Regions from separate parts of the Pseudoalteromonas sp. APAL1 genome, predicted to be linked through region 2. Evidence: predicted binding sites of a transcription regulator. Region 2 holds the regulator's gene; each other region holds the start of a gene.
The links. The regulator sigma-54, encoded in region 2, starts transcription at its own class of promoters, with help from an activator protein. The targets are predictions, from matches to a motif close to GTTGGCACGNNNNTNGNNT.
Positions count from the first base shown of each region.

Region 1 (5,054 bases), on a different contig from region 2:
TTGGTTTGTGTCGGTGTTTCATCGCCGTGTACACCATGAATTTCGATAGCTTTAGCAAGGCTGTCGAACAGCTCATCTTTATCTACAGGCTTGGTAATAAAAGCAAATATACCTTGTTTAGTTGCCTCAACTGCATCAGGTATCGAACCATGTGCTGTCATCATAATCACTGGCATTGAAGGATAACGACTTTGTAGCTGACGGTGCAAAGCCATGCCGTCCATTTCATCCATTCTTAAGTCGGTGATCACCGCATCATAGGTTTGATTTTTTAACGCTTGTAACGCCTCAATACCACTTTCGACTGTGCTTACCTGATAGCCTTTAGATTCAATCCGAATAGCCAGTAATTTTAATAAGCTGGCATCATCATCAACTAATAAAACCCGTGGTTTTGTTTCTTCACTCATGATTACTGCTCCTTGGTTTCTTCACGTAGCAGAAGTTGTTGTTCGATAGTCGCAAGCGACGATAAGGTTTTTTCCATTTCATCACTTAGCGCTTGCTTTGCTTGTTTTGCTGCTAAGCTTTGCTGTAAATGTTGCTTTTGCAACCAAAGATACTGCTTTATATCGTCAGGCCAGTAATAGGCGTGATCGCTTTTTTCAAGTTGAGCAAGTGCTTTTTCAGGTTCTGTAGCACTTAACAAACATATTGATTTAAAAAGGCTTTTCAATTCATTCTCACCGACAAAATTTAGCTTTGACGTACTAGCTTTATAACCACCACACTGTGCTGCATGCCAAGCAATCACAGTACTTGCTGGCGGGTAGTTTGGCTCGCTTTTCGGGCGCGGTTTTGGATTAGGTTTTCCTTGCGATGCGACCTGATTATTTTCTGTCTTCACCTCTGCTACGGGCTTCTTTTGCGTTAATGTACAGCCCGTGATAAGCATCGAGCATGCAATGAGGATAAAACTGGCTTTATGTGCTAAGCCCATGTCAGTTAACTCCTTGGGTTAATTGAATTGGTAATTCGGCGGTAAAAACACACCCTTGAGGTTCGTTATCTGTAATAGAGAGTTTGCCATTTAATTGCTCTACGGTTTCTTTAACAATTGTGAGACCTAAGCCACTGCCCATCTCGCTCTGCTGTTTTGCATTTTTGCCTTGATAAAACGCACCAAATACCGCGGCCTTTTCGGAATCATCAATTCCATGTCCTTGATCAATAACACTGATAATAAGTTTGCCATGTTTGAAATTCGCTTTAATCGTGACACAGCCTTGTTCAGGCGAAAACTTGATTGCATTAGAAGTGAGTTGGATCAAGATCATTTCTAGTAACTCAATTGAAATATAAAGTGCTTTTTTAGGCAGCTCATCAACCCATAACAGTGATTGTTCACGTGCAACTAGACGATGTTCAAAGTGACGCTCAATCTTATCTTTTATGGCGGCAAAACTAAGCTCAGTTACTGTCTCTTTACTAGTACGAATCGCATTATAACTAAGTAAACTTTCTATCATTGCTCTAAGTCGCACCATGCTTTGGGTGATTAGCTCAAGGACTGCTTTTTGTTCATCATTAATAGGGCCAACAATTTCATCTGTTAATAGATCAGTTCCTTCAACCATTGAAGCAAGTGGGGTCTTTAATTCATGAGTTACATGACGCAAAAACGTATCTTTTTGCTGCTCCAACATATACAGCTGAGCTTGAACCCATTCTAGTTTGTTGCCAAGTTCAACTAACTCAGACGAGCCTCGGACATTTATTTTTTGCTGCCAATGGCCTTGACCTAGCTTATCAATCACGCTCGTTAGCTCTCGTAAACGACCACTGATCCGCCATAAAAACCCTCCGCCTACGAGTAGAGTCAAAGGAATAAGTGCTACTAACCAGTTAATAAAAGATGTTTGCAATGCTTTTAATTGTTGCTGGTTTTTAGTTATACGTAATTCGTTTTGCTCTCTAAGCCAATTGGTTTGCTCACTAATTAACTTACTTGCGGGGGCAAATAACTCACCATCTTGCTTTTGTTCAAATAAAAGATGCTGCTGTGCAAATTGCAGAACCTCAGCTAATTGACGCCACTGCAAAATATAATCAGCCGTAGGACTTAAAAAGATCAGTTCATCAATACGCTGAATTGATGAACTCCACTTATTTTCAATTAATGTATCTAAAGATTCACTCTTGAGTACCCAATTTTGCCGCGTTGCTCTTTCAAGGCTATTTAAGTCTTGCTTTAAATTGTTAAATACCTTAGTGATTTCATCATTATCACCCACAATTTCTTGCGTAACAGCCAGCTGTTTATTCAGTGCGTTTAAAAACAAAATCACCACTAAACACAATGGTAATAAGGAAAGTAAAATACTACATACAAACTGACCAATTAGGCTTGGTCGCCAGCTTAAACACTGTTTGCACTTAATTACTATGCTACTTTGCATACTTACCCTCATAAGAAACGCTGGCATTCATTATTCGTGAATGAACTTAGACACTCGCTGAATCCGAACTGAAAAAAGACAACTTACTGCCTAAATCAGGCGCAACGTTGCTATTTTGCAACAACACAACCAATTGAAAATTAAGATAAAAAAATAAAAACCAATAATTACGTTGCAAAAAAGACACATTACTCTGTAACTATTTCGTACCCAATAACAGTAAAATAACATAAATTATTGATAAAAAAGAAGAATAAAAGTTGGCACTGTTATTGTATTAGCACTTACAAATAAGTTTATTAGGACAGCAAATGAAAACGAGGACCTACACACTAGCCGTGCTGTTGAGTGTAATTTCAATGAGCAGTAATGCATTTGATTTAAAAGATACATTCAATGAATTAGATAAAGATAGCAATGGTTTTTTGAGTGATGCTGAAGCATCTGAAGACGCTTTATTACATGGAAACTTCACTCAAATTGATAGCAATCAAGATGGTCAAATTTCATTTGCAGAGTTTAAATCATTTATTAATTAGGAGTGTGTGATGAAACAACTTTTTGCAGCATTCTCGTTGATGTTTTTAGTTATCAGTGCCACCGTTTTAGCATCGCAAATGGATGTGCGTTTTGCGAAATTTGATACCAATGCCGATGGCGAAATTTCATTAACTGAAGCAACCAAACACGATAACTTACTTAAGCAATTTGCCGATCTGGATGAAAACGGCGATCAAGTTCTGTCTGAACAAGAGTTTGAGAAATTCAAACCTTAACGGCTTAAAGTGCTTGCCATAATCCCAGAGGGAATGTGTAAACGGATTTAAATTTTGGGACTTAAATTATGGCAAGCACTTTTATTTATAAAGGAGAGTAATTATGAGAATTTTCTGGCTTGCTTCATGTACCTTAATTACTATAAGCTTCAACAGCTTAGCATTGGATGTAAAACAGCGCTTTGATCACCTAGATAAAGATAAAAACGGCTTTTTATCTTTGGAAGAACTTTCATCTCAACCGCATTTAAAAAAGCATATGGCGCAGTGGGATGAAAATAAAGATCAACAAATATCGCTTCTTGAATTTAAACACTACTTAACAAATAAGAGTTAAAGCAATGTCAAAATTAACCTTTGCCAGCCTCGCAATGTGTTGCGTATTTAGTACAATCAGTGTCGCTGCAGATAGTATTGGTGAAAAATTTAAACAACTAGACCGTAATGAAGATGGCTTCTTGAGCCGCTCAGAATCTGCTCGAGATCCAGCTTTATGGTCTCGGTTTAGTAATTACGATAATAATAAAGATAACAAGCTATCTCTCTCAGAATACAAGGCTTATGCCAGTAAATAGCCGTTATTTTTAGTCGAAATTTTCTTCTGTGAGTTGCAGTTTACTGCAACTCTGATACTGTTTTCATACATTAAAAAAATAATTAAAAGATTATGAAACTTATCATCAGCCTACTGGCAACAGCTTCACTGAGTTGTTTTGCCAACACCACAGTTATCTACAATGTAAATGGTTATACACCAACCTACCAAGGTGAAACCCAACACTTTTCAGCACTGGTTTTTAAAGACGGTAAAGTCGTAAAAACTGGCGATGACTCAATTAAAAAAAGCTTCCCTGACGCTACCACTATTGATGGCAAACAAGCCACTCTTTTACCTGGTTTAGTCGATGCTCATGGTCATGTGATTGGTTTAGGTAATAATCTGTCTCAACTTGATGTCAGAAATACCCGTTCAGCAGATGAGGTTGGCAAAATGCTGGCTGAATTTGCTAAAGATAAACAAGGCTGGATCATTGGCCGCGGCTGGAACCAAGAACAATGGCCCGGCGGACAGTTTCCAACCGCTGCTGATTTAGACAAATATGTAAAAGATAAACCCGTGGTACTTTCTCGGGTTGACGGCCATGCGGTCTGGGTTAACTCAAAAGCAATAGAATTAGCTGGGATATCTGCAGCCACCGATTCACCTGCTGGGGGAGAAATCATCAAACTGACTTCAGGTGAGCCATCAGGCGTATTTATTGATAAAGCCGAAACGCTTATTACAAAGCATGTACCAAAAGTAAGCCATGCCAGCATTAATACAGCATTAGACAATGCTGGTGAGCATTTACTAAGTTTGGGGATCACCTCAACCCATGATGCTGGTATCGATTATGATACATGGCAAGTATATAAGCAGCGTTCTGAGCAAAATACCCTGCCAGTTAGAATCGTCGCCATGCTTAGTGCCGCCGATCCTAAGCTAGAAGCCATGCTTAAAGCTGGTCGTTATAAAGATATGAACGACATGCTGTCTATTCGCAGTGTCAAAGTATACGCTGACGGTGCCTTGGGTAGTCGGGGTGCCGCTCTAATCGAAGAGTATGCAGATCGTAAAAATCATCATGGCTTAATGCTTGAAACCCAAGAGAAACTTGAACAATTATTTAACCTGAGTTTTGCTCATGGCTTTAGTGCGAACACCCACGCCATTGGTGATAAAGCCAACCATGTAGTGTTAGATGCTTACGAAAATGTGTTTAAAAAATCAGGAGGCATTTTACTGCGTAACCGCATTGAACATGCACAAATTGTTGCCCCTGATGACATTCCTCGCTTTAAGACACTAAAAATTATTCCATCAATGCAACCCGTTCAT
Region 1 is NZ_JAKGAW010000002.1:77,649-82,702, reverse strand. Features, by position in the region: gene L1264_RS01590 (sigma 54-interacting transcriptional regulator) at 1-410, opposite strand, end outside; gene L1264_RS01585 (hypothetical protein) at 413-940, opposite strand; gene L1264_RS01580 (sensor histidine kinase) at 942-2,399, opposite strand; gene L1264_RS01575 (EF-hand domain-containing protein) at 2,711-2,938, shown strand; gene L1264_RS01570 (hypothetical protein) at 2,948-3,175, shown strand; gene L1264_RS01565 (EF-hand domain-containing protein) at 3,279-3,512, shown strand; gene L1264_RS01560 (EF-hand domain-containing protein) at 3,517-3,750, shown strand; gene L1264_RS01555 (amidohydrolase) at 3,843-5,054, shown strand, end outside.
Region 1: a site for sigma-54 is predicted at 2,659-2,677, ahead of L1264_RS01575 (EF-hand domain-containing protein). Genes of this name have one in related genera too.

Region 2 (5,054 bases):
GCTTAAAGCATTTAATACCAAAGATGGCTTTGGCATCAAAGCACTCATTAATAGTGGCTTTGAAGTTGCCGTTATTACCGGGCGCCATTCACAAATAGTTCAGCAGCGAATGACTAGCCTAACCGTACAGCATATTTATCAAGGCCAAGAAACAAAGCTGATTGCATACCAAGAGTTAAAAGATAAACTTGGCCTAGAAGATGAGCAAATAGCGTACATTGGTGACGATGGCCCTGATTTGCCTGTAATGGAAAAAGTAGGCTTTGCGGTAGCAGTCAATGATGCGCACCCATTGATAAAAAAACTGGCTCACTATACGACCATGCTACCGGGTGGCTTTGGCGCTGTACGTGAATTAACAGATTTACTGATGTTAGAAAACGGTAAGCCGTTAACTAGCAATGGAACCAGCGCATGAATATAGCCCGTATTTTACTGAGTATTGTTTTTGTTTGTTGCATGGTGTGGTTGTGGTATCCGTACTTTAACCAAACAACAAACACAATAAATAGTGAAGACGAGATTATTGCAACTCCCGATTATACGGCCGTTGCACTAAAGCAAACCGCTTATGATGAGCAAGGCAAGATTAGCCATAAAGTGGCCGCTGCGAAAATGGAGCTTTATCAGCAACTTGGGTTTACCTTTTTTGAGCAACCTATTTTTACACTTTATGGCGACCAGCAAATTTGGCAAGTAAAAGCTAAAGAAGCCACCTTATATGAAAACGATCAGCTTATTTTTGAAGGCGATGTTGTTGCTAAAAACTTAACCCATAATGGCATGATCGAAGATATTAAAGCTGAAAACATTAATGTTGATATAGAACAAATGACCATGTTTTCGAAGCAACCTGTGACGCTAACAGGACCAAATTTAAAAATTACCGGTAAAGGCCTAAAAGCTAATTTAAAAACCGAGATTGTAGAGTTAACTAACCATACACGAACCATATACTATGACCAATAAACTGAAGAAATTACTCCTGATCCCAAGCTTATTGATTGCCTTTTCAGGCGTAGCTGCCGAGCAGACAGGCGCACAAATTAGCATAAGCTCAGATCGCCAAACTGGTAAGCTAAAAGATGGCGTTGGTATATTTGAAGGCAATGTCGAAATTATACATGGTAACCGCCGGATCACAGCCGAACGCCTTGAAGCCCATGGTGGTGATACAGAAGGTACTGTTGAGTTAATTATCGCCACAGGTAAGCCTGCTTATTTTGAAGAAAAGCAAGCAGATGGCACGGTAATGAGCGCCAGTGCAGAAGAAGTTCGCTACGACGTAGCCAAGCGCTTCTTAACTTTAAATGGGGAAGCCGAAGTAACTCAAGCAGGCCAAAAAGTAACAGCGAAAAGCATTACTTATGATATGGCACAACAACTAATTAGCGCAGAAAAAGACGAAAACTCAACAGACCGTGTACACACAATCTTAGTGCCTGTTGACAACAAACAAGACGATAAAGGCCAACCATGAGCACATTAAAAGCAGAGCTTTTAGCAAAAAGTTATAAAGGCCGCCAAGTTGTCAAAAATGTGGGTCTTGAGGTTGAAGCGGGCAGTATCGTTGGTTTGCTTGGCCCAAATGGCGCAGGCAAAACCACCACTTTCTATATGATTGTTGGCTTAGTACCTAGCGATAAAGGCAAGATCAGCATTGATGATAATGATATTACACTTTTGCCAATGCATAGCCGAGCACGTTTAGGGATTGGTTACCTACCACAAGAGTCATCTATTTTTAGAAAGTTAACGGTTTATCAAAACCTAATGGCTATTTTAGAAACGCGTAAAGATTTAAATAAACAAGGCCGAGAAGAAACACTCAACAACTTACTTGATGAATTTAGTATTCAGCATATTCGTGATAGTCAAGGTATGGCCTTATCTGGGGGCGAGCGTCGTCGCGTAGAAATTGCTCGGGCATTAGCCGCAAACCCTAAATTTATCTTGTTAGATGAGCCTTTTGCTGGTGTTGATCCTATTTCAGTGTTAGATATAAAGAAAATTATTGAACACTTAAAAAATCGTGGTATTGGTGTATTAATCACTGACCATAATGTTAGAGAAACCCTTGATGTTTGTGAAAAAGCCTACATTGTTTCTCATGGGGAGCTAATTGCATCAGGAACACCTGAGCATGTTTTAGCTGACCAAACCGTACGCGATGTGTATCTAGGTGAGCAATTCAGGCTATAACCAATAAGCCACCATCTAGCGCATCTGCTAAACTAAATAACAATGACAATAAATCGATATAAATTTACCTGTGACTGCACAGGTGTCGATAACACATAAAAGGATTGTTAGGGATACATGAGGCAATCATTACAGCTGCGCATGGGCCAGCAACTTACAATGACTCCACAACTGCAACAAGCAATTCGCTTGCTGCAGCTTAGTACATTGGATCTCCAGCAAGAAATTCAAGAAGCACTTGATAGTAACCCTCTGCTTGAAGTGGAAGAAGCAGATTACAACGATGAAAACATTGGTAAGAACGAGCAAAAAGCTGAATCTGATGATACTCAGCTAAGTGCATCGGCCGAAGAAGCGCCGAGTGAGTACGAACAAGAAAGCAGCGATGCCCTTAACAAAGACACCGTTAGTGACGATTTAGCCATGGATGTGACATGGGATGAGTACATGAGTGCTGCCCCATCAACATCATCAGGTCCAATGCCTGAAGATGAGTCAATTTATCAGGGTGCATCGACTGAAACCCTCCATGAATACCTTATGTGGCAATTACAACTCACACCATTTAGCCCAACCGATGAAGCGATCGCTGTCGCCATCGTAGAGGCAATTGATGACTCAGGTATTTTAACTGTTAGCTGCGAAGACATAGTCGAAAGTTTTAATCAAAATAATGATGAAGAAGAAATCGAACTAGATGAAGTCGAAGCGGTCTTAAAGAGAATACAGTTGTTTGATCCAGTAGGGATTGGTGCCCGTAGCTTACAAGAGTGCTTATGTATCCAGCTTCGCCAATTCGATGCGAGTACGCCGTATTTAGCTGAAACTAAAATGGTTTTATCTGAGCATATTGAATTATTAGCAAGTCGCGACTATCGCACTTTGATGAAAAAGACTAAGCTTAAAGAAAGCGAACTAAAAGAAGTAATGACGCTGATCCACAGCTTAAACCCTAAGCCAGCTGACAGCATAGTTCGCGAAGAGTCTGAGTACGTTATACCCGATGTATCGGTTAAAAAAGTTAAAGGTCGTTGGGTCGTTGAATTAAACCCAGATTGTATGCCAAAAATTAGAGTGAATAGCCAATATGCAGCTATGTCACGCTCAGTAAAATCGAGCAGCGATAGCCAGTTTATTCGCTCTCATTTACAAGAAGCTAAATGGTTTATTAAAAGCTTAGAGAGCCGTAACGATACACTTTTAAAAGTGACCAATTGTATCGTACAGCAACAACAAGCATTTTTTGAACATGGCCCAGAAGCCATGAAACCAATGGTGCTGAACGATGTCGCAGAAATGGTCGAAATGCATGAATCGACAATTTCACGTGTTACAACACAAAAATACATGCACACCCCTCGCGGGATTTTTGAGTTGAAATATTTCTTCTCAAGCCATGTCAGCACAGAAAACGGTGGTGAGTGTTCATCAACAGCAATTCGCGCTTTGATCAAAAAGCTTATCGCTGCAGAAAACTCAGCTAAACCATTGAGTGATAGTAAAATTGCAGATATATTGGCTGAGCAAGGAATTAAAGTAGCTAGACGCACAATTGCAAAATATCGAGAGTCTCTAGCGATACCTCCGTCTAATCAGCGTAAGAGTTTGATTTAGACGTTTTACATAGAAGGAAAATGCTTATGCAACTAAATTTAACTGGTCGTCATGTAGAAATCACTGATTCATTAAGAGACTATGTAAACAGCAAGTTTGCAAAACTAGAAAGGCATTTTGACCACATTAATAATGTACATGTCATTCTAGATGTAGAAAAATTAAGCCAAAAAGCAGAAGCAACTTTACATGTAAATGGAGGCGAGCTCTTTGCCTCAACTGCACACCAAGATATGTATGCAGCCATTGACTCGCTAATCGATAAACTAGATCGTCAAGTCATTAAACACAAAGAGAAATTAGCTCGACACTAAATTATGAAACTTAGTTCACTTACTAACCAGGACTGCAGCAAAGCTGCGGTCCTTTTTAATAGCAAAAAAAGAATCCTTGAATATATCAGCGAGCTGGCTCACCAGCAGCTTCCTCATTTATCTCAACAAGACGTCCTTGATGCCTTACTCAATAGAGAAAAATTAGGCAGTACAGGTATTGGTCGTGGCATTGCTATTCCACATGGCCGCATGAGTGGTGCAGAGCAACCACAGGCATTTGTCATAGTGAGTGAATCCCCAATCAATTTTGACGCAATTGATAACCGACCTGTGGATATTTTCGTTGCACTCATCGTACCAGATGGAGACAGCCAACTTCACCTAAAGACCTTATCGACAATTGCTGATAGACTAAAAGATAAGGAGTTTTGTAAACAGTTACGTAGCGCCAAAACAGACCACGAACTGTTTCAGGTCATATCAGCAGAGGCATAAATGGAATTAATTATCATCAGCGGTCGCTCAGGCTCAGGTAAATCGGTCGCTTTACGTGTACTTGAAGACTTGGGTTACTACTGTGTTGATAATATCCCAGTCAACTTATTACCTTCGCTTGTTCGTAGCGTTTCAGACAACTATGACAAAATAGCAGTCAGCATAGATGTGCGTAACTTACCGAAAGAGCAGCAAGAGTTTAATGATATTCTTGAATACCTGCCAGGTTTCGCAAACCCAACACTGTTCTATTTAGACAGTGATGACCAAACTCTGATCAAACGCTTTTCTGAAACGCGACGCTTACATCCTCTATCGATTGACTCGCTGCCACTCGATTTAGCAATTAAGCAAGAAAGAGTATTACTGGATGTACTGATCACGCGCGCTGATTTTATGATTGATACCACCGACCTGAGTGTTCATCAGTTAGCTGAATCTATTCGTGAAAAGATCTTAGGTAAAAAA
Region 2 is NZ_JAKGAW010000004.1:36,257-41,310, reverse strand. Features, by position in the region: gene kdsC (3-deoxy-manno-octulosonate-8-phosphatase KdsC) at 1-418, shown strand, start outside; gene lptC (LPS export ABC transporter periplasmic protein LptC) at 415-969, shown strand; gene lptA (lipopolysaccharide transport periplasmic protein LptA) at 959-1,480, shown strand; gene lptB (LPS export ABC transporter ATP-binding protein) at 1,477-2,202, shown strand; gene L1264_RS03280 (RNA polymerase factor sigma-54) at 2,320-3,816, shown strand; gene hpf (ribosome hibernation promoting factor) at 3,843-4,130, shown strand; gene ptsN (PTS IIA-like nitrogen regulatory protein PtsN) at 4,134-4,586, shown strand; gene rapZ (RNase adapter RapZ) at 4,587-5,054, shown strand, end outside.

Region 3 (5,054 bases), on a different contig from region 2:
CTGCAACGGCACTTCCTAATACCCCTGCAACGTTTGGTCCCATAGCATGCATTAACAAGAAGTTATGCGGATTGCTTTCAAGACCTACTTTATTCACCACACGTGCTGCCATTGGTACCGCTGAAACACCCGCAGCGCCTACTAATGGGTTTATTGGCGATTTAGAGATCTTATTAAGACCTTTTGCCATAAACACCCCTGAAGCTGTACCAATCGCAAACGCTAATGCACCTAACACCAAAATACCGATAGTTTCTACCGTTAAGAACTTATCAGCAGCAAGCTTTGAACCTACCGCTAAGCCTAAGAAAATCGTGGTAATGTTGATGATTTCATTTTGTGCACTGTTACTTAAACGATCGACCACACCCGATTCGCGCATCAAGTTACCTAAGCAGAACATACCTACAAGCGGTGTTGCAGCTGGTAAAAACAAGATAGTTAAACTGAGCACCATTAAAGGAAAAATAATCTTCTCTTTTTTCGATACAGTACGAAGTTGTGGCATTTGAATTTCGCGTTCTGCTTGCGTTGTTAGTGCACGCATAATTGGTGGCTGAATAATTGGCACTAGTGCCATATATGAATAAGCCGCTACTGCAATAGCCCCAAGTAAGTCTGGTGCCAATTTAGATGCTAAGAAAATAGCCGTTGGACCATCCGCACCACCAATAATGGCAATTGCCGATGCATCTCGTAGCGTAAATTCAAAGCCAGGAATAAAGTTAAGTAGAATTGCACCAAATAAAGTAGCAAAAATACCAAACTGCGCAGCTGCACCTAACAGCAACATACGCGGATTTGCTATCAAGGCACTAAAGTCTGTCAGCGCGCCAACCCCCATGAAGATCAGAAGTGGAAACACCCCAGAATCAATCCCTATGTGATACACATAATAAAGCAGTCCACCCGGTTCAGATAAGCCTGCAGCAGGAATATTCGTTAAGATCGCCCCAAAGCCTATTGGTAACAATAGCAAGGGTTCAAAATTACGAGCAATTGCTAGATATAACAATAAGCAACCAACCGTAATCATGATCAAGGCAGGAAAGGTAAAGTTAGCGATACCTGTTGCATGCCAGAGATTTAAAAGACCATCCATTCTCTGTCTCCTACGCCAGCGCGATTAATGCATCGCCAGTGGCAACAGAATCACCTTCGGCAACTAAAACTTCAGCAACCGTGCCGGTATGTGCAGCGCGAATTTCAGTTTCCATTTTCATCGCTTCCATAATGATAACTACATCACCTTGGTTTACTGTTTGGCCTGGCTTTACTTTCACTTTGAAAATATTACCCGCCAATGGCGCGTTTAAAGTTTCGCCAGCAGACGCTGAAGCAGACTGAGGAATTAACTCACTGTCTTTTAAAGTCACCTCTTTAAGCTCACCACCTTGTGCTACAACGACATCGTAAACTTTGCCATCAACTTTAACGCTGTATTGCTCAGCTTTTACTGAGTTTGCTGCAGCTGGTTTGCTTTCTGACTTAGCAACTTCACCTGTAGGAATAGCTTCAAATGCATCAGGATTATTTCGGTTTTTAATAAACTTAAGACCAATTTGTGGAAATAATGCATAGGTAAGCACATCATCAATCACATCATCAGCAAGCTCTAAACCTTGCTCTTTAGCTTCTTTTAATAATTCAGCTTCTAGCTTCTCAAGTTCAGGTTCAAGTTTATCAGCAGGACGACAAGTAATTGCTTCTGCGCCATCTAGAACACGTTCTTGTAGCTCTTTATTCATAGGCGCTGGCGTTGCACCGTACTCACCTTTAAGTACACCAGCGGTTTCTTTGGTAATCGTTTTATAGCGCTCACCAGTCAATACATTAAGTACCGCTTGAGTACCGACAATTTGAGACGTTGGAGTAACCAGTGGAATATAGCCTAAGTCTTCACGAACACGTGGGATCTCAAGTAATACTTGATCAAGCTTATCGGCAGCACCTTGCTCTTTAAGCTGGTTTTCCATGTTAGTTAACATACCACCTGGCACTTGTGCTAATAAGATACGGCCATCAACACCTTTTAGGCTACCTTCAAAAGCAGCATATTTTTTACGAACATCACGGAAGTAAGCGGCAATTTCTTCTAGTTGGTTTAAATCTAGGCCGGTATCTCGCTCTGTGCCTTCAACAATCGACACGATTGTTTCTGTGGCGCTATGACCATAAGTCATACTCATAGATGAAATTGCGGTATCAAGCATATCGATACCTGCATCTATAGCTTTTTGGTAAGTTGCAGTACTTAATCCTGTCGTCGCGTGACATTGCATCGCGATAGGAATAGATACGGTTTCTTTTAAACCTTTGATTAACTGCTCACAATCATATGGCTTCAATAAACCAGCCATATCTTTAATACAAATAGAATGACAGCCTAGTTCTTCGAGCTGTTTCGCAAGTTTAAGCCACATATCAAGTGTGTGCACTGGGCTTACGGTGTACGAAATAGTACCTTGAGCGTGTGCGCCTACTTTAACCGCTGCTTTAATTGCAGTTTCAAGATTACGTACATCGTTCATAGCATCGAAAATTCGGAACACATCTACACCATTTTTATGGGCTCGCTCTACAAACTTTTCGACAACATCGTCTGCATAATGGCGGTAGCCTAAAAGGTTTTGTCCGCGCAATAGCATTTGCTGTTTAGTATTTGGCATTGCCGCTTTTAATTCGCGAATACGTTGCCAAGGATCTTCACCTAAATAACGGATACATGAGTCAAAGGTTGCTCCACCCCATGATTCAATAGACCAATAACCTGCACTATCAAGTTTTTCAGCCATGGGTAGCATGTCGTCTAAGCGCATACGCGTGGCCAATAAAGACTGATGAGCGTCACGCAATACTAATTCTGTAAGTTTTAATTTAGCCATGTTTAAGCTGCCCCATTATTTTTGTTTATTTCGAAATTGTGCAATTGCAGCGCTGATCGCGGCAATATGTGCCTGAGGCACACCCTGTTGAGGTTGAATTTTTGCTGTTCGTGTTGGCTCTACACTTGTAGGATCATCGAATCGGCTTACAACTTTCGACATTAAAATAACCGCAGATATTAAAATGCTCAGAAAAACAAACACGCCAACCATGCCTGTCACCATTAAGCTGCCTGCAGTTGTGAGCAATTCACCAATATCCATACAACTCCCCTTCGATGATTAAAAATAAAAAATCATTTTTGTTAAATATTTATTCAGCGATAATAACAAACAAAAATAATTTGTATAGCCTATTGTAAATTGGTAAAACCAATTAAACTCAAAATAACATAGAGCACAACTAATTAACACCATACTATTTCAGCAATTAACCTTACGTTATAGATGATAAAAATAATGAATATAGCCATCAGTTATATTAAAACAAACCGACGAAAAGCAAGTTCTGTTCAAAAACCCTGCTTAACAAGGTGTTACAGTAACAACTCATGACAAAGCGTGAAATTGGTCTTACCAATAAAGACAAAACTAAATATAAAATGAATTTAATTAATATGAAAAAATATCACTATGAATAAGTTACACGCTTGATCGTAAAAGTTACCAAAAGAATAACCATGCCCCGCCCACAAAAACCGCTAAGCGACTGAAATATAATGATAATAATGATTGGCATAAAACTCGCTTTATTCAACTCGACCATTTGAAAAATTAATTAGGCAAGGAGACCACTATGTTACGCTGGACCATTACTTTTTTAGTTATTGCATTAATCGCTGCAGTGTTAGGTTTTGGCGGTATTGCTGGAGCCGCAGCAGGCATTGCTAAGATTATCTTTTTCATTTTTTTAGTATTGCTTGTTATTTCGTTAGTGTCAGGTGCTCTTAGAGGCAACGTACCTAAGTAAAGCAAGTTAAAATTTAATTAACCCTAATATTTAATTTACAAGGAATTTAGTTATGAAAAATTCAACTTTAAAAGCCGCTACTATCGCCCTATTTTCAGGTTTATTCATTATGGGTTGTGAAGACAACTCAGCAGAGGAAGCCGGTGAGCGTATAGATGAAGCAATCACTGATACACAAAATGCAGTTGAAGATGCATGTGAAGAAGTTAAAGAAGGTGTTAAAGCAGAAGAAACTAACTGCTAATATCACCCCTTACGAAAAAAGCGGCCTAGTGCCGCTTTTTTGTGTTTGTAAGTTAGCAACTTTAGGTTGCCTACTGCTTGTGTCAAGAAACTCGCTAACTTGTTGGGTTTCACTCCGTTCTACCCAACCTACAAGCTGATGGCTAAGAGTACGCTTTCATTCACAAGACGTTGTGAGAGGCTTATTTGTCGTTACACTCGCTATATGCCACTGGCCGTCGATAAAACTCACTTTTGCGACATCACTTACGGCAAAATCACCGGGGACATTTAAGCGCGTTAAGTTACTCGCTAACTGTTGTGTACAGTATGGCCCTGTATCACCATGCATCACGAGCACTGGCTTATTGGTATGCTTTGCAAAATCGCTGATGGCATCTCGGTATACTTTAAAAACATCACAATCGGCGCGCTGTGACTCACTGCAAGCGGATTTACTGGTTGGGTGGTAAATATCTGCCTGAAAGCCAAACACATAGGCCTTAGCATCCTGATGAACATGTGCTTGCTTTAGCCAAATGAGATTGTATTTATCACGCATATCGGCGGCATCCAGTGCTGCGTTTTTATCACTTTTTAAGATTTGCGAGCGACCATTAAAGGTGCCCGGGATATGCAAGGTACGAAACTCAATGCCATTAAATTGCCATCGGGCATTTTCTGGCATCTCGTTTTGTGTCGCATAACCCTGTAGCCGCTTTGCTTTTTGTGTATAAGCTTCGTCGAACATTAAGCCTTTAACAAAGCTTAGCCGCTCAAGCTCATCAAAACGCACAGATAGCTTTTCTCGGTCGCAATCGGTCCATTCATTATCACCTGGGGTGTAAATAAAAGGTTTTTCGGTCAACGATGTTAGTAACGCCTTGTTAGTTTGCAAAAGCTTATTCGTACATGCAAGTGAGCCCGATTTCATATCGCCCAAGTGCATCAAAAATTCATGAGGTGTCGCTGCGATT
Region 3 is NZ_JAKGAW010000002.1:177,480-182,533, reverse strand. Features, by position in the region: gene L1264_RS02065 (sodium ion-translocating decarboxylase subunit beta) at 1-1,102, opposite strand, end outside; gene oadA (sodium-extruding oxaloacetate decarboxylase subunit alpha) at 1,113-2,885, opposite strand; gene L1264_RS02055 (OadG family protein) at 2,901-3,149, opposite strand; gene L1264_RS02050 (DUF1328 domain-containing protein) at 3,682-3,855, shown strand; gene L1264_RS02045 (hypothetical protein) at 3,908-4,099, shown strand; gene L1264_RS02040 (hypothetical protein) at 4,256-5,054, opposite strand, start outside.
Region 3: a site for sigma-54 is predicted at 3,617-3,635, ahead of L1264_RS02050 (DUF1328 domain-containing protein). Genes of this name have one in related genera too.

Region 4 (5,054 bases), on a different contig from region 2:
ATGCGCTCTTCAGAGCGGCTTTCATAAGAAGCAAATTTGATAACTTTTGCGGTTAACTGATTACTACTGTCATCGCTAATGAGGTCTTGCTCGGCGGCTTTTTTTTGCATCACTCGGTGATTGTTTTCGGTATTCATCACCGCTTCATAGACTGCAAGGGTATAGCCACCGTGGCGTTTAATCGCATCTTCAAACACTTCAATGGCGGTGTCATCCATAAAGTGCTGTTTGCCCTCATATTCGTAAGGTTTTACTTGTCCAGTGACTTGACCACGCAAATCGATAAAGCGTGCTACAGGCTGAGATAAACGCGACATCTCCATTTTGATCAAAAACTGCTCTGGCTTAGTTAAGCTGGCTGTTTTTGCTTTAAATAGCTTGTCGAATTGAGGTGTGCCTAAATTCGCCTTTAGTTCTTCAACTAGACTTTCGTATTTAAGCAAGATATCTTCAGGCATTTATAAAACCATCACTGTCTATCAAATAACGTAGTATTACTCGGCGGTGTTTTGCAGCTCACTACGCGAGTAGTAATTACTTTGTTGTTTTATTAGTTATTGTTATAAGTACTAGCCAATAAAATGGCAAGTTCTCTGGTATTTATTATTAAGCAAAAACTGTGCCCTTAACTTGTTCTTTAGTCAACAGTTAACATATAAGAAGGTCGATAGGGAGCAAGTTACCATGTATTATCTTCGATGTTTTTAAATCTACTATACATCAATTACCTTAGTAGTCAGTTTTACTTTGTCTACTAGATGCTTGAAAATAGTGGTTCAGTAAATACCAGCTATCCAAACAGGTAAGGCCGAATGGCAAAATCAGCAAAAATCGAATTTGTCTGCACTGAGTGCGGCATGAATTATCAGCGCTGGCAAGGGCAGTGTAAATGTGGTGCATGGAATACCCTTGCAGAGTTTAAACCGTCAGCAGGGCAGTCAAAGCAAGCAGCAAGTCGAGCTGCAATTGCAGGCTATGCCGGTAATGTGGGCGGCGGTTCAAAAAAAATAAATGAAGTTGCAACCACTGAAGCTGAAAAGCGCCTCACAGAAATTGGTGAATTAGACAGGGTATTAAGTGGCGGCGTGACCACAGGCTCAGTGAATATTATTTCTGGGGATCCAGGGGCAGGTAAAACCACCTTGTTGTCAGATTTAGTTGCACGTATGTCAAAAGTAATGCCGTCTTTATACTGTACAGCAGAAGAGTCATTATCACAGTTTAAAAATCGGGTTAACCGCTTACGTCTAGATTACAACGAAGATGAGCTGTACTTACTATCTGAAACCAGCGTTGAAGCAATCATTGAAGAACTTGATAAACATAAAATAAAGTTTGCTGTTATCGACTCAATTCAGGCTGTTGTAACAGAAACGGCAAATGGTACTCCAGGGTCACCCTCACAAGTGAAAAGTGCGGCTCAGGCGCTCACGCAATATTGTAAGCAAAATGATGTGACCATGTTTATTATCGCTCACGTAAACAAAAATAACGAAATTGCTGGGCCACAAACCTTAGTACACATTGTCGATGCGTTATTACACATTGACACCAATGATGGGCAAGTAAGGACATTACGTGCCAATAAAAACCGTTTTGGCGATATCGACACTGTGGGCATTTTTAGAATGTGTGAGCGAGGTATGCTGAGCGTTGATAACCCGAGCGAAATCTTCCTATCAGGCTCAACGACTGAGTCGCCGGGCTCTGCGATTACTTGTATTCGTAAAGGCAATCGTAACTTACTACTCGAAATTCAATGTCTAACCACAGAAACCGAAGCTGAATTCCCTCAACGAGTGTGTGTTGGTTTAAACATGAATCGTATCAAGATGCTCACGGGGATTTTACGAAAACACACTAAAACTAAAATCTTCCATGATACGTTTTTTAATATAGTTGGTGGTTTAAAAATTGATGAGTCAGAAACCTGCATTGATTTAGCGTTAGTTACAGCACTTTTAAGTAGTTTGAATGAGTTTGTGGTGCCACGGACTACTTGTATTATGGGCGAGTTAAGTTTAAATGGTGATGTAAGACCAATAGACAGTGGCGTACCTCGAGTTAAAGAAGCGGCGCAACATGGCTTTACTGAAATCTTTATTCCTTATCGTAATTACCATAAATCAATGGAAGGCTTAGGCGCAAAAATTACCCCAGTGAAAACTGTGCATGAATTACTGTCGTTAATTAACTAAACACAATTTGATACACTGATAAAAAATTTACACCAATTAAAGGAAATAAAATGAAGAAGTTAATTATTGCGGCGGTTGTTGCTGCGGCAGTCGGTGGCGTAGCTTACGCAAACTATGCTGTGACACAGGAAGTGAAAACAGTGGTTGATCAGCAGCTGAGTGCTTTATCAACACAAAGTGGTGTAGATATTACTTATAGCGATATTTCAGCGAGTGTTTTTGATAGCAGCATGGAGCTTTCGGGTATCAAAGTACAAAGCCTTGATAGCAATGAAGCTATTGCAACCATAGATACGATTGAAGTATCAGGTTATGAGCAAGACAGCATTCCACCTCATACCGGGTTTGTGATGACAAACTTTCGATTCAGTGATGATTTCCTCGCTCAGTTACCGCAAAACGCCAACAACAAATTAGCGTCTACAAGCTATAACGTTAAGTCTTCGCTAGATTACAATAAAGACTCTGGTGATAGTGCGTTTGCAGTTAACGTGACTGCAAATGAAGTGGCCGATGTTCACTTTAATTTAGGGTTGGCGAAATCAACTCCTTTAATGGAAGCGTCATTGGCTATCAGCAAGATGCAAAACTCAACACAAAATGGCCAGCTCACATTAGAGCAGCAACTGCAACAGCAATCAAAAATGATGGCGGCCATGAGCCAGTTAGAGCCACGAAGTATTTCACTGTCAGTTGCAGATGAAGGAGAGTTAAAAGCGGTTGTAGAGAGCTTCTTGCAAGCGCAAGGTATGACTCATGAACAGTTCCAGCAGGTTGTTGCTATGCAGTTACAACAAGCGCCGGTTAGCACTGACTTAGAGACTGCTATTACTAATTTTGCTCAAGGCTTATCATCATTATCGGTTTCGGCAAACTTGCCAGAAGGTCAGTCTATGATGCAAATCAATCAGCAAATTATGGCGCTAATGGGACAACCTGAAGAACTTGCCAAATTTATTAACCTTCAAGCAAGCGGTAAATAAGGCTAAGGTGCAGACAACCTTAAAGTGTTGCTCCGTCTTGTGAGCTTACTTTAAGGTTGTTTTTAACTTTTCGGATGCCTCGGTTATGCTCCAAAAACTTTTGTGCTAAAGCACGTTGAAATCCTGTCTTGGTAGAGCCGATAAGCTCAACCGTATCACCCTCTACAATCACCTGTAGATTAGAAATAGTAAAGTTAGGGTTGCTGGTTAGTTTCTGCAAAGCATATTGTTGCAATCTAGGTTGTGCTGATGTGCTTGATGTTAAAACACTGGTATTTGCACTCACCTTTGTCGCACAAGCTAGTAAAAATAAACAACTTAATGAGATCAGTACTACGGTTAATTTAAAGCGGTTCATACGATTCCCTCGCGAAGACTCTGTTGCAGAACCAGTTACAATTATCATTCCAATTTTAAGTTTCTGATTATAAAGTGATTTTATGCTTGATAGGTTAAAAGGTATGAACTAATTACACAGTGGTTAGTAAAAAAGTACATGCGGCAGAGAGCAAAATGCCGAGACGAGCTCGGCATTTTCAAGTAAAGATATTAAGCTATTTTTTCTTTTTTACTTTTGCTTTGGCTTTTTTCTTAGCTTTGATCTTTGCAGGATCTTTTTTCTTTTTAGATGGGATCTTTGCTTCTTTGTGTTGAGGCTCAATTCCTTTAATTACGCGACGTTTAAGCTTTTGCTCAATGTAGCGTTCAACCTTGCCTAGAATAGCCACATCGTGAGCTTCGATAAATGAAATCGCAATCCCTTTTTTGCCAGCACGGCCAGTACGGCCAATGCGGTGTACATAGATATCAGCAGTACGCGGCATATCAAAGTTAATAACATGACTAATATCGGCGACATCAATGCCACGTGCAGCAACATCGGTTGCCACTAAGATATTATTGCGACCAGAGTGAAAGTTCTCCATCGCTTTCATGCGTTTGTCTTGTGGCATTTCACCACGTAGCCATGCAACGCGTAACCCTTCGTTGTTAAGCTCACCAATCAAGGTTTCTAAGCGTTCACGGGTTTTAACAAACACGATTGCTTTATGTATGTCTTCACCGTTTAGGATCTCGACCAACATTTTTAGCTTATGGTTATAGTCATCAGCTAGGTGAACCCACTGATGAATTTTAGCTTTCTCTTTTCGGGTTGACTCTGCTTCAAGTAGTGCAGGGTCATTTAAAATTCGTTCTGCAAATAACTCAACGCTGTCGCCTTCAAGTGTTGCTGAGAATAAGAAACATTGGCGACGATTACGTGCTTCGTCACAAATTCGCAGCATTTCTTTACGAAAACCCATGTCTAGCATGCGATCAGCTTCATCAAGAATAAGCAGTTCAACATTCTCAGCATGGAAATTCTCAGTTTCGAGGTATTCCATTAAGCGCCCTGGCGTGGCAATGAGAATATCGTTATTACTCTCGAAAATTTCTTTATGTGTCCCGTAGTTAATACCGCCGGTTACTACACCAATTTTGAGGTGTGTTTGCGCAGCAAGTAATTCACATTGTTCATGAATTTGATAAGCCAATTCACGAGTCGGTGTCATGATCAGCACGCGAGCAAAGCCAGGATCGCGACGAGGGAAATCAAGCAAGTATTGAATTGCAGGGATCAAAAAAGCGGCTGTTTTACCAGTACCAGTTGGCGCAGATGCTAAAATATCGCGGCCTCTTAGCGCTTCAGGGATCGCTTGTTGTTGAATACTGGTTGGTGTATGAAAACCCATTTTATTAATGGCATTTAACAGCTTGTTATCGATATCAAATTCAGAAAATTGCATAGAGTGACGTAAATAGAGGACAATTAGGCCTAATTATACGCGTTAACGCGGCTGTGGTGAATGAAAAGGTGAAAAAATGTCAGGCT
Region 4 is NZ_JAKGAW010000002.1:130,626-135,679, forward strand. Features, by position in the region: gene L1264_RS01800 (PilZ domain-containing protein) at 1-458, opposite strand, end outside; gene radA (DNA repair protein RadA) at 813-2,198, shown strand; gene L1264_RS01810 (hypothetical protein) at 2,249-3,181, shown strand; gene L1264_RS01815 (BON domain-containing protein) at 3,201-3,539, opposite strand; gene srmB (ATP-dependent RNA helicase SrmB) at 3,736-4,968, opposite strand; gene L1264_RS01825 (tRNA1(Val) (adenine(37)-N6)-methyltransferase) at 5,045-5,054, shown strand, end outside.
Region 4: a site for sigma-54 is predicted at 3,575-3,593, ahead of L1264_RS01815 (BON domain-containing protein). Genes of this name have one in related genera too.